DNA from 4 places in the Siphonobacter curvatus genome. Region 3 is predicted to be linked to each of the others. Evidence: riboswitches for the same ligand, from Rfam matches in the RefSeq annotation. Region 3 holds a riboswitch; each other region holds the start of a gene.
What was found. Region 3 has a riboswitch for cobalamin ahead of C5O19_RS12825 (TonB-dependent receptor plug domain-containing protein). Riboswitches for the same ligand answer to the same signal wherever they lie in the genome.
Positions count from the first base shown of each region.

Region 1: it holds a riboswitch for cobalamin, as region 3 does, so the genes downstream of both, C5O19_RS20680 (cytochrome c biogenesis protein CcdA) here and C5O19_RS12825 (TonB-dependent receptor plug domain-containing protein) in region 3, are expected to answer to the same signal.
Region 2: it holds a riboswitch for cobalamin, as region 3 does, so the genes downstream of both, C5O19_RS20470 (cobyrinate a,c-diamide synthase) here and C5O19_RS12825 (TonB-dependent receptor plug domain-containing protein) in region 3, are expected to answer to the same signal.
Region 4: it holds a riboswitch for cobalamin, as region 3 does, so the genes downstream of both, C5O19_RS20345 (ABC transporter substrate-binding protein) here and C5O19_RS12825 (TonB-dependent receptor plug domain-containing protein) in region 3, are expected to answer to the same signal.

Region 1 is NZ_PTRA01000005.1:132,072-135,178, forward strand. Features, by position in the region: gene C5O19_RS20675 (hypothetical protein) at 343-891, shown strand; cobalamin riboswitch at 951-1,206, shown strand; gene C5O19_RS20680 (cytochrome c biogenesis protein CcdA) at 1,316-1,945, shown strand; gene C5O19_RS20685 (TonB-dependent receptor) at 2,025-3,107, shown strand, end outside.
Region 2 is NZ_PTRA01000005.1:81,140-84,246, reverse strand. Features, by position in the region: gene C5O19_RS20475 (Hsp20/alpha crystallin family protein) at 241-684, opposite strand; cobalamin riboswitch at 945-1,213, shown strand; gene C5O19_RS20470 (cobyrinate a,c-diamide synthase) at 1,320-2,654, shown strand; gene cobN (cobaltochelatase subunit CobN) at 2,647-3,107, shown strand, end outside.
Region 3 is NZ_PTRA01000001.1:3,084,459-3,087,565, forward strand. Features, by position in the region: gene C5O19_RS12825 (TonB-dependent receptor plug domain-containing protein) at 1-1,872, opposite strand, end outside; cobalamin riboswitch at 1,916-2,190, opposite strand; gene C5O19_RS12830 (gluconate 2-dehydrogenase subunit 3 family protein) at 2,451-3,062, opposite strand.
Region 4 is NZ_PTRA01000005.1:44,810-47,916, reverse strand. Features, by position in the region: gene C5O19_RS20350 (AAA family ATPase) at 432-1,040, shown strand; cobalamin riboswitch at 1,040-1,311, shown strand; gene C5O19_RS20345 (ABC transporter substrate-binding protein) at 1,343-2,554, shown strand; gene C5O19_RS20340 (iron ABC transporter permease) at 2,551-3,107, shown strand, end outside.

The DNA.
Region 1 (3,107 bases), on a different contig from region 3:
ATACAGTAGAAATATACCCAATAAAATAAAAAAACTCCCCATGAAACACGGAGGAGTTTTAACGTTCAACCTTCAACCTATCTGCTTCAAAAGTACGGTCTCTGGCTCGTAATCAAAGGTTAATTCTATGAATGGCAGACTTTTTCCTGTCAATTGTATCTTCTACTCGTTAAGCGTTTTAAGGGATTAATTAGTGAACGTTAAAGACCACTTTTCTCGCCCGTGTAAAGCTTGCTTTGAACCCTTACGCTCACTCTATTCAACGCGTTTACTTCCCAGTTTGAAACTTTTCTATTACCTTGTTTGAGAAGAGAGTAAAGGTACTTTTTGATGCAGAAAACCATGAGAGCGTTTCGTTTATGGGGTGGATTAATTCTTCTGCTAGGGATAGTATACGGCGTTCAGTACGTCTATCATCGCTGGCAACAGCCCTGGGATTACGCCTCAGTGACGCCCTCATTAGTGGGCCACTGGTTTGGGCCCTTCAAAGACCCCGATGGTATCCCCAAAACACTCGAACTGGAAATTTTTAAACCGGAAGTAGATTGGCTGAATCGGAAACGCCGGGGGGGCAATAAGCAAAGCTTTAAAGGAGTCGCCCGAGTAAAGAGTCGGTTAGGTCAGGAGCAGTACCGACTTGAAGGAGTCGTACGCAATTCTCAACAACAAGCTCTGAGCCGGATCACTTTTTTATTTCAGGATGAAAATACCCGGCTACGTAATAATTTTAACCTAATGACCGCTGAGGAAGGGGGTACTTGGGAGTCCGATGCCCTGAATCTGACGCTTACGTTCCGGTATATCACCGAAAGTGGAAGTGCCTTCTCCAGTAGCAATGACCATCGCTACACAACGACGGTTCCGGTTCGTCTGAAACGAATGAGCCCATAATCCTGAAGAAATATTGAGCTGAAAAAATAGGCTTAGCTCTTTGAATCCTGCAAATTGTCGTACTTTCGCGGCTCAATCGGTGTCCAGTGGATTATTCATTGGGCTTAAAAGGGAATCCGGTGCAATTCCGGAGCAGTACCCGCTGCTGTAAGTTCCGAACGAGTCTAGTGTTTTGAGTTTAGAGTGCAAAACAACTCTAAACCCCAAACTCAAAACTCCCAACATTTCTCATCAAACAAACCACTGTGCTTTCAAGCATGGGAAGGGGCTGAGAAAGGAACGAGCCAGAAGACCTGCCATTGAAATCATACCAACGTGCTTTCGGGAAGAAAAGCAGGAGGCTAGCCTAATCGGTGAGGAGACGCTTGCGTCATCCTCTAGCTTTGTTTTCCCGTAAGCAATAGAATTCATCCGGGAAAACTACATGATTCATCCTTTACTGCTCGATTCGTTTGTACTGGGCATTCAGCACTCTTTCGAACCCGATCACCTGGCGGCTGTTTCCGTCCTGACCAGTGAAAAAAAGAAAGGTCAGCTGTGGCGGGTAGCCTGGCGGTCTTCGCACTGGGCGTTAGGGCACGCCTTTTCGCTCATTCTCTTTGCCTGCCTGATCTTACTACTTAAATCTCAGCTATCTCTGGAAGTTGCCTCCTGGGTTGAATACGTGGTAGGGCCATTGATGATTTATCTGGGCATTGTTGCCATTCGTCGTAATTTCAAAAATGATCTGGTCCGCCCAACGGAGGTATCCAACGCGGCAGCTACACCGCTAAACCGCTCCTTTGGCGTGGGGATGATTCACGGACTAGCCGGTACCGGAGGGGCCTGTACAGTTGCCCTTACGCTGGCGGCCAAGGACGCTTCCACCGCCGTCTGGATCATCATCATTCAAAGCCTGAGTATTCTACTGGCCATGACCGTCTACGGATGCGTTTTTGCCTTTTCACTACAAAAAGTAGCCCAGCGAACGGAACGTGTGCTTCGCTGGATGAATTACGTCATTGGCTTTTTTTCGATTGCAGTGGGCATTCTCACGCTAGTTGATACATTCTAGACTATTGCTTCAGTATTCGTTTACCCTTTATTCATTTTCGATGTTTTCTTCCCCCCAGAAAAAAGGCCTTTGGGCCAGTATGCTTTTATTGCCTGGACTGACTTACGCTCAAACACCAGCGGATTCGGTGTACGCCCTCCAACCCATTGTGGTAACGGCGACCCGTTCGGAGGTTACCTTAGCCGAGGTACCCCGCAGTTTACGCGTGATTACTCGTCAGGACATAGCCTTAACTCCTGCTAATGATCTAACGGATATTGCCAAGAAAACCGCTGGCTTACACGTGATTCAGTATCCGAACCTTTCTTCAGGAATCGGGATTCGCGGTTTTCGGCCCCAGTTTTCGGGATTAAATCAACGCACGCTGTTACTCATCGATGGCCGTCCGGCGGGAGCCACCAATCTCTCCACCATCTCGCTCAACGGTGTCGAACGCATTGAAGTACTCAAAGGCCCTGCCTCGGCTTTGTACGGATCGCAAGCCATGGGCGGCGTGATTAACGTTATCACTCGCCGATCCCAGGGAACGCCCCAGGGGTCCGCGTATGTGGAGTACGGTAGTTTCAAGACCCTGCAGGCGGGTTTGCAAACGGGAGGGAATCTAACCAAACAACTGGATTATGATTTGTCGTTTGCCTACTTTCAGCGGGCCAATGATTATAAAATTGGGAAGAACAACTGGCTACGTAATGCCTTCGATTTTCGCAATGCGGTCAAACATTACGCTAACCAACCGGATGTGGAGGTCGATGACCGTACTGGCGATGGCCAAACCCGGCCGTATACGCAACTCAGTTACTATACCGGAGCCTTGCGACTGGGCTACCAGCTTAGTTCGAAATGGCGGCTGGATGTTCGCGGCGAAACCTTTCAGGCCCGGAATGTACAGTCGCCCGGCGATATTGCTTACGGCATTACGGAATCCAGCAGTAAGGACGTCGAGCGGGCCTCGGGCGAAGTTGCTTTATCGGGTAATCTGGGGGCCCATCAGCCGAGTCTGAAAGTGTTCACAGCGGATGAATCGAACACGAATTATACCCTCAATGTTTCCGGCAAACCGGTGGTCCCGTATCGATCTAACCGTACCGCCAATGCCTGGACGGGCGTACAAGTCAAGGACGTCTGGACGCTGGGGCAGCACTCATTAGTCGTAGGCTACGAT
Region 2 (3,107 bases), on a different contig from region 3:
CCTTGTTGATCGAGTGGTTTTCGTTCTAGCAGGAAAGTTCGTTGCTGGTTTGTCTGCTTCGGGAGTAATCCTTTTGTATCTAGGAACTGTCGCAAAGCTTTGCCTTGTAGAACGCATTGACAAGCGTCACAGACGCTCGTCAAACCACAATTAAAAAGGCTTCCTACCCCCTCAATAGCCCCTTATACACAAAAGGACTGCTTTAGAAGCAGTCCTTTCAAAAGTGAAGTATCGCAGTAATTACTGAATACTAATCAACCGGGGAGCTTTCTGTTTTACCTCTTCCCGTTTCGGAATCGTCAGATGCAGCAGTCCATTTTCGTAACGGGCCTGGATGCCTTCTTCATTGACCACATCTTTCGGCAGTACAAAGGTCCGCTCGAAAGACTGGTAGCTAAACTCCCGACGGGAGTAGTGTTCTTCTTTTTTGTCTTCCGTTACCGATTGCTTTTGAGAGGAAATCTTCAGCGTATTTCCGTCAAGCTGGATGTGAAAATCCTCTTTTCTCATGCCCGGAGAAGCCATTTCGACTTCAAACGCATCGGCCGTTTCGCGAATATTCACCGCCGGAACGGTCGTACCCGTCGATGAAAAATGCGATTGATTCCAATTGAAAAGGTCGCGACCTAGGAAATCATCAAAAAAGCTGGGGAAGCTGGGAAACAGCTCATCCTTTTTTCTCATGAGTGACATAGTTACCTCCTTTTTAAAAGTTGATCAAACGAATTCGATGAAGACGTTTCTTCATCACTTCCGCTCTTTTAAACGGGCGTGCCAAAATTGTTTTTCTTACCTATTGTCAGCGAAAACTGTCAAATTTTCATTAGGTAATCTTTCCTTTTGACAGTTAAATGAAAGATTACGGAGTCGCTAATCTTACTAGTATCTCAACCATTGGGGACGAATCCCAGGGTTTATACTACTGAAACGCACGCAAAGCAACGTATCTTCGTCCCCGAAAAGGTTCTGCTTAACCGCGGATGAATAGGGAATCGTGCAGACCGCCGATGCGGTTTAAATCACGAGCTGTCGTGCAACTGTATGTTTTAGATGCGTTTTGAGTTGTGAGTTTGGTGTTTTGAGTACCTGCCCTTCCACCACACTAAACTCAAAACTCTACACACTTTCCAACGATCATGCCACTGTACCTCGCGTATGGGAAGGCGTTGGAAAGGAAACGAGCCAGGAGACCTGCCTTTTTGTATCGGTTACACGCTTTCACGGACTAAGGCGGAAATCAGAAGTAGGTTTGCCGGAGGGGTGTACACGTCTCCGATTCTTCTTTTTTGTCTTTTTCAGGAAGGCCAGCTTATTCTTTCATGGCCAGTCATTTTCTCATTGCGGCTCCGCATAGTGGTTCGGGCAAGACGACGCTTACGCTGGGTCTGTTGCGGGCTTTGCGACACCGGGGGGTAACGGTTCAGCCCTTCAAGTGCGGGCCCGACTACATTGATATTCAGCACCATCGCACGGCCGCCGGACGAGCCAGTATCAACCTGGATTTGTTTATGGCCTCCCCCGAACACCTGCAGACGCTGTATCAAACGTACCGTTCCGGGGTAGATGTGGCCGTTACCGAAGGCGTGATGGGCCTGTTCGACGGAGCCGACCGGATGCAGGCCAGTACGGCCTCGCTGGCCGAATGCCTGGGTATACCCATCATCCTGGTGGTACACGCCAAGGCAATGGCGTACTCGGCAGCACCACTCCTGTACGGCTTCAGGCATTTTTACGCGGGCATACAAATCGCCGGCGTCCTTTTCAATGGGGTACAGACGACCTCGCATTTTCGTTTTCTGGAAGAAGCCTGTCAGGATGTAGGGTTGCCCTGTCTGGGCTATTTCCCTACCCATCCCGATTTTACCATTCCTTCCCGGCACCTCGGATTACGCACGTCTTCGGAGATCGACTACGAGCGAATCATCGAAGCCATCGCCCGGAAGATTCCGCAGACCATTGACCTGGATCGACTATTGGCCCTTACTAAAACCGATGAAGAAGCTTCCCTAGCTCAAGCCTTGTCCCATCGTACGGCCTGTAAGGTGACTATCGCCCGGGATGAGGCGTTTTCATTTCAGTATCACCAAAACCTAGCGGTGCTGGAAGCCCTGGCGGAAGTACAGTACGTAAGTCCACTCCGGGACACCGAGCTGCCCGAAACAGATCTCTTGTACCTACCCGGTGGCTACCCTGAATTGCACGCTCAGGCCCTGAGTGCCAATACGACATTTCGGGAAAGCGTGCGAGCGTATTGCCAGAACGGCGGATACGCCTACGCGGAGTGCGGCGGGTTGATGTACCTGGGCCAGCAGTTAACCGATGTGGATGGTCACAGCTATCCGATGGCCGGGGTGTTTCCCTTTTCAACGAGTCTGCAACACGCGAAGCTGACCCTGGGTTATCGACAAATTCACTTTCAAAATACCTTACTGAAAGGTCACGAGTTTCATTATTCTACCTTACAGGAAGCGGAAGAACTATCCTCCCTGGCTCCGGTCCGTAATGCCCGGGGTGTGGAAGTCGGGACTAAAATCTACCGCATACAAAATACCCTGGCTTCGTACGTACACTTATACTGGGGCGATGGCCCACCGTGGCTGACGGATCTGCTACGTACGCTTGCTACTTCCCTTTACACGCATCCACATGGCTGAAATCAAACGGCAACGGGTCATGCGACCCGATGGAAAAGCCATTAATCTGGTCCAGCGGCGGGGACATTTGTCCTACTGCTATAATGCCTGCTGCTGCGGGCGAACCGACCGCGGGTACGCCCCGGTGCTGGTTGACGTCTACAAAAACGAATGGCTCCGCCGAAAAATGCGGAATCAGGTTCACCTGACCAAAGGCGGCTGCCTGGGGCCCTGCACGCTGGCGAACGTGGCAACCCTGCTTTTCGACGGGCATTCGGTCTGGTTTCATTCGGTCAATAGCGAATGGCACATCAAAGCCATTTTCGATTACATCGACCGCATGCTGGCCGCCGACTGCTTCCTGAGTCCACCCGCCGAACTGGCCGAATTTGTCTTTCAGTACTATACCTGGAAAGGCTCGGAAACGGCCACCCTACGCGGGGAAACGCCCTCGCCCACCGATGGAATTGTGTT
Region 3 (3,107 bases):
GCGAAGGAAAGTATTAATCTGGTATTCGGCGTAAACGTCCAGAGTGGTATAGGGTTTCAGCTCGACGAGCTCCGTTTGAAAAGTTTCGCCGTTGTAGAATCGATCCGAACGTTTACCCAGGGAGCGTACCGTAGCGGAAGCAAATACTTTTGGTGTAATCTGGTAGCCGAGCGTGGCATTGACCAGCATCTTTGGGCGACGGAATAGATTATTAAATGTCGTATCGCGTCCATTCAATGGCTGGGTGACCTGCCCGGTCACGTAAGTCGCATTCGCCGTCAGCGACCAGCCGTTTGACAGGTAAGAGCCTTCAAGTTCGAACCCATGATCTTTTTGCTGGTTGTAATTCACGTACCGACCATACGGAGGCTGGTTGAGCGACTGGAAATCGATCACTTGTTTAATCAGGCGGTCAAAATACAGCACCCGCACATTGGACTTTTTGTCTTTGCTAAACCATTGTACCCCCAGCTCCAGCGAACGACTGGTTTCCGGTTTCAGGCTTTTGTTACCATAGGGCGAGTATAACTGATACAGCGTAGGCGTCCGGAAGCCACTGGAGAGGTTCACAAAGGCTTTGTATCGATCCTTGAACAGATACGAAGGGTTGACTGAATACGTAACATTGCTTCCGTATAAAGAATGATGATTATACCGGCCTCCCAATTCCAGAGCCAGGTTGGTTCGACTACGTAACAAAGCCGTTATGTAGGCACTAATCAATTGCGTATGAGCCGTATCTTTTTGAATGGGTGGGCCGTATGGATTAGCCTGATAGGTATTTTGTGAACGAAGATCGGCTCCCGTGATGAGATCAAACCAGGGTCGTATATTCCAGGAATGGTAGAGTTCGGCGAAATGAGTATTCCCCTCAAAACTCGACTGATCCAGCTCGGATTTCCGGTCAAAGGTCGTAAACGCATAATTGGCCGTCAGCTTTCCGAGTTTGTGCGTATACTCAAAACCCGTACCGGCCATTTTCATGGTATTGGTATAGTCATAGTTCGTACTATCGGTAAAAGCTCCGGCATCTAGCTCGTTTCGATACCAGGAATACATACCACGTACTTTCCAGAGCAACTTCGACCCCAGTTGAATCCCACCGTTGAACAGGGCATTGTCCTGCCAGAACCCATCTTTGTCGAAGTTTTGATTGCCTTTCGCATCGTGTGCCGCCGAAAACCCATCGGAGCGTAACCGCGTGTACTGGGCGTTGAAATATCCGGCTTTGGAAGAACTGTTCAGGCCCACCGTACTCCGAAACGTACCATAACTTCCCGCCTGTACCGTCGCCGAAGCTCCTAACGGACGGTCGCCTTCTTTTCGGGTGAAAATATTGATGACCCCCGCCACGGCATCGGAACCGTACAGGGTAGACTGGGCTCCTTTGAGAATTTCGATCCGTTCGATTTCGCCCACGGAGAGTAAGTTTAGATCGAAGGTGTTATTGATGCCGGAGGGGTCGTAAATGGGTACGCCGTCGAGCAGAATCAAGGTATTGCCCTGACCAGCTCCGCGTGCGTATACATCCTGGTTGGTACCGAGAGGTCCCTGGGTCCCAACCACCATAAAGCCGGCCTGACGCGAAAGCAATTCACCGACGGACTGCGTAGCATATTTTTGGAGGACTGAATCCGGTAACACGGTGACGACTTTTCCGGTCTGGGAAAGTTTCTGATCGGTACGGTTGGCCGTCACAGTGACGGGTTCCAGTTGGGTTTCCTGAGCCCAAACGGCCGTTGTAGCCAACAAAAAGAGAAGGGTACTTTTGGTAAAAACGCTCATCGTTTTCTGAATAAAAGAGATGATGAGCAATCCGGTTACGCGAGGCGAAAGGCATAAACGATACGGACGGGCGTCTGAGCCACCCACCAATAGTCTACCTTTCCTAAACGACTTTTCACCCGAAAGCTCGAAATGGATTTCGTTTCAGGCAGGTCTTCTGGCTCGTTTCACCCCAGACGCCTTCCCATACCGAAACGGGTACAGTGGCGAATTGTCTGGAAATTGGATTGTTTTGGGTTTTGTGTTCAGCGTTTTGAGTTACTATTCATTAGAACCCCAAACGCTAAACTCAACACTCGAAACGATCCCGAAACTTACAGCTACGGGGATAGCCCCGGATTTGCACCGGTGTTCCCTTTTAATCCGGTACCGGGATGTACCGAAACCTAAAACGTCCGCAAAAGTAGGGAAAATAAAAATGCTGACCCGGTATTTCTCCGAATCAGCATTGGGGAATGGGTTTGAGGTGCGATGGGGTTTGAGTAAAGTTTCAAGTGTGAAAAGGTTTGATAGTGGTTTCAGATGAGAGAGGAGCTTGTAAGTACATTCAGATGAACCTATGCTATGAATGTTACTAACCTATTTTGCTCAACCTTGCATTCTACTTAAACTTCAAACTTTACTCTAACTTCAAATCCTATCAAACCACCTTTAAACCTCAAATCTTATTCATAACTCAAGCCATACTGCTTCAGTACCTCTTCGGGTACACCTTCCCAATTGTTGGGGGTGTTTCCTACGTAGCCGAGGTCGTCAAAGCCCATGCGGGTAGTGTAGAAACCGGTAAGCGTCATGTCCCGCATTTTGTTGAAAAAGGCCACTCCCTGTGAGTACTGTGGCTTTGCCTGCTCAGGGTAGGCAATGTCATCGACAATTTCGATTTGCTGGGGCTTCGTCAGTTCTACGAACTTCTTGTTAAAGCGTTTGCGGCTTTCGCTGTCGAGCCAGGCCAGCCCACCCCGCAGGGGCGTCTGGTGTACGGGCTGATCTTTCGCCATAAACTCGATGAACGCGGGTACGCCCGCCTGCGAGGCACTCCCCGACTTCTGATCGGCGGGAAGAATGATGTCGCAGAGGACCGTAATCGTTTTCAGTTCGTGCGGCGTAAAGAACTTTTCCGCCTGAAGTTTAGCATCCCGAATGGCTTCGGATTTCTGCCGTCCGCCGGGAATCTGTAGCGGTTTCTCGGGCGGTGCCGCCACCAGGTCCGTCGAAGGAACCGTAGCCATGCCCAACGACCCGAGTGCAATGGATTTAAGTGTATCGCGACGTTTCATGTGTTTCAGTTTTCAGTTGCCTGTTTTCGGTTTTCAGTGATTAAT
Region 4 (3,107 bases), on a different contig from region 3:
AGTAGTGCATCTGAAGTGATTCCATCTAGTTAGTTTTGGCGGTGAACACGATGAACAGATTTGTACTTATTGAAAACCCGCCGTACCTAAAAGCGTAAGCGGGAAGCAATCTGATGAAAAAGTTTTAGTGAAGAAATGGGGTGACTAATTTCTTCAAGGACGCTTTACAACATCAGGCATGCGTTTGATGCTCCTATGCAATTACCCTTGTTGACATACTCCATTAGTTCTAGTTTTTTATAAAAAAATACAAAAAAACATTATCGTAAGGTAAGACAAGGCCTATCCGATTGGAGTAGGAACGGCACAGATCTATAGTTTGCTGATTCGTATGACTTATCCGATTACTGCCTAGTATTGCCAAATCCACTTTTAGCATCCGGTTGGTCTGACCATCAGAATCGGTATTTTTGTGGGTCAAACTTTAGGCAATGCAGCGAATCATCATCTCAGGAGGACCCGGAGCCGGTAAGAGTACCTTACTTGAAGCATTACAGGACCGGGGGTATTCTACTTCAGCCGAAGTATCGCGACTCCTGATTCAGGAACAGGTACAGCTGGATTCCAAGCGGGTTCCCTGGAACGATCTGAGCGGTTTTGCCGGGCTGGCTTTGGAACGAATGCAAAGGGCCTATCAACAAGCTCAGGGACCGCTGACGTTTTTCGACCGGGGCATTCCTGATATTCTGGCGTATCTACGGGTGGGCAACATTCCGGTGGAACCAGAGTGGATACAGGTGGCCCGCCAATACCCTTACGCTCCCTGGGTGCTGATGGCTCCGCCCTGGAAAGAAATTTACGTCAACGACGCCGAACGCTGGCAGACCTTTGCCGAAGCCACACGGCTGTACGAAACTCTATCGGAGGTGTATCAGTCGCTGGGCTATCAGCTGATCGTACTTCCCCAGGTTTCTGTGGCTGAACGCGTGGCTTTTGTGGAAAGTATACTGGAAAAAGGATCGCTACCTGATTTTATCCCGGAGTCCGGTTTTTGTCAATCAGGCAAGCTTCGTGTTAGTGACCCGACAATTTCTTCGTAGTTTTGCGGCCCCATCCAGGTAACCGTCGTGAGGCGACGGTTTGAAAAGGGAATCCGGTGCAATTCCGGAACAGTCTCCGCTGCTGTAAGTTCTGCAAGAGTTTTGAGTGTTGCGTTTAGCGTTCTGAGTTGTTGAGAATACTCCAAACACTAAACTCAAAACCCTAAACTCCCAACATTTCCTAACAAGATACGCCACTGTACCCTCTTGGGTATGGGAAGGGGTTGGGAAGAGAACGAGTCAGAAGACCTGCCTGAGTGGTTAACCCCCGACAGCTTTCGGAAGAAAAGCTCGTACGAATCATGATGCATCCTTTGTTTACTTTTCCGCAGAAATGTATGCGGCAATGGGCTTCACTGTTGGTAGTGGCAGCCTTCACGCTGGGTTTACTGAGCCAGTGTAGTTCCACCTCTTCCGTTGCTGAACAGGGCGAAGCGGCCGTTAAACACGACTACTTTCCCGAGAAAGTCCAGATCAAACACGCCAAAGGTTTTCGGATTACCTACCGCTCGCATTATAAAGTGGTACAGATTATGAGTCCCTTTGAAAAGAGCACGGATACGGCGACCTACGTTCTCCTGCAACGCGGTACGCCCCGCCCGAAAGGGTACGAGAATAGTCAGCTCATTGAGATTCCTCTGCGTTCGCTGGTGGCAATGTCGTCCATGCATATTGGACTGGTTAGTTTTCTTGACGCCGAAGCTATTCTGGTAGGACTGGGCGATCTCAAGTACGTATCTTCCGAAAAAGTCATTGCTCGTATCAACGAAAAGAAAATTACGCAGGTGGGCAAAGATCAGACGCTCAACGAAGAAACGCTGGTCGCCATGCACCCCGATCTGGTAATGGCCGTGGGGCAACCCAATGCCCGCATGGATCGCTACCAGACGCTCAATGCCGCCGGAGTACCTGTACTGATCAACTCCGAGTGGGTCGAAACGACACCGCTGGGCCGGGCCGAATGGGTGAAGCTGCTGGCGGCGTTACTTAATCAGGAAGAACAGGTGAATCAGCGATTTGCCGCCGTAGAAAAGGAATACAATCGACTCAAATCCCTGACCCGTTCGGTCAAAACACGGCCCAGTATCATCACCGGTACCAGCTATAAAGATTCCTGGTTTGTACCCAATGGCAATAGTTACATGGCTCAGTTTTTCCGCGATGCCGGAGCTACTTACCACTGGAATGCCACCCGGGCCACGGGCAGTTTGCCGCTTAACTTCGAGGCCGTGTATCCCATTGGACTACAGGCCGATTACTGGTTGAATGTAGGCATCAGCGGACGAGATACGAAAAAAGACATCCTGGCCCGAGACGCCCGTTACGGAGATTTTAAAGCCTTCAAAACCGGCCAGTTGTATAACTACAGCAAGCGAACCAACGCCCGGGGATCAAACGATTACTGGGAATCGGGAGCTGTTCATCCGGAGCGGGTACTGGGCGATCTGATTAAAATTCTGCATCCCGAACTCCTGCCCGATTACGAACTGTATTATTACAAACAACTCCAATGACACCACGCCTGCGACTCGTGCTGGGTTTACTCCTGGCAGCAACGGTAGTTGGTTTTCTGGTGAACCTTACCCTGGGTTCCGTAGCCATTCCGCTTCGAGAAGTGGTACGTATCGTACTTCACCATGAATCCGAACAGACGGCTTGGCTATTTATCGTTGAAAAAATTCGTATTCCCAAGGCCTGTACCGCCGTGCTGGTCGGCTGGGGATTATCCGTGAGTGGGCTGCAAATGCAAACGCTTTTTCGCAATCCGCTGGCTGGCCCCTCCGAACTGGGTATTACCGCCGGGGCGGGTCTGGGCGTGGCGGCGGTGATGCTGGGTAGTGGGAGCGTTACCAGTCTATACGCCATCCGACAACTGGGGCTTTCCGGGAGCTGGCTAATTGTGGGCATGGCTTCGCTGGGTTCTGCTCTGGTACTGGGACTGGTCCTGCTCATTGCCGGACGACTCCGCGACCATGTGGTTCTGTTGCTGGTCGGGGTAATGGTCGGCACGATTACCTTTTCCGTCATTAGTATCTGGCAGTATTTCAGTCAGCCCGAACAGATTCA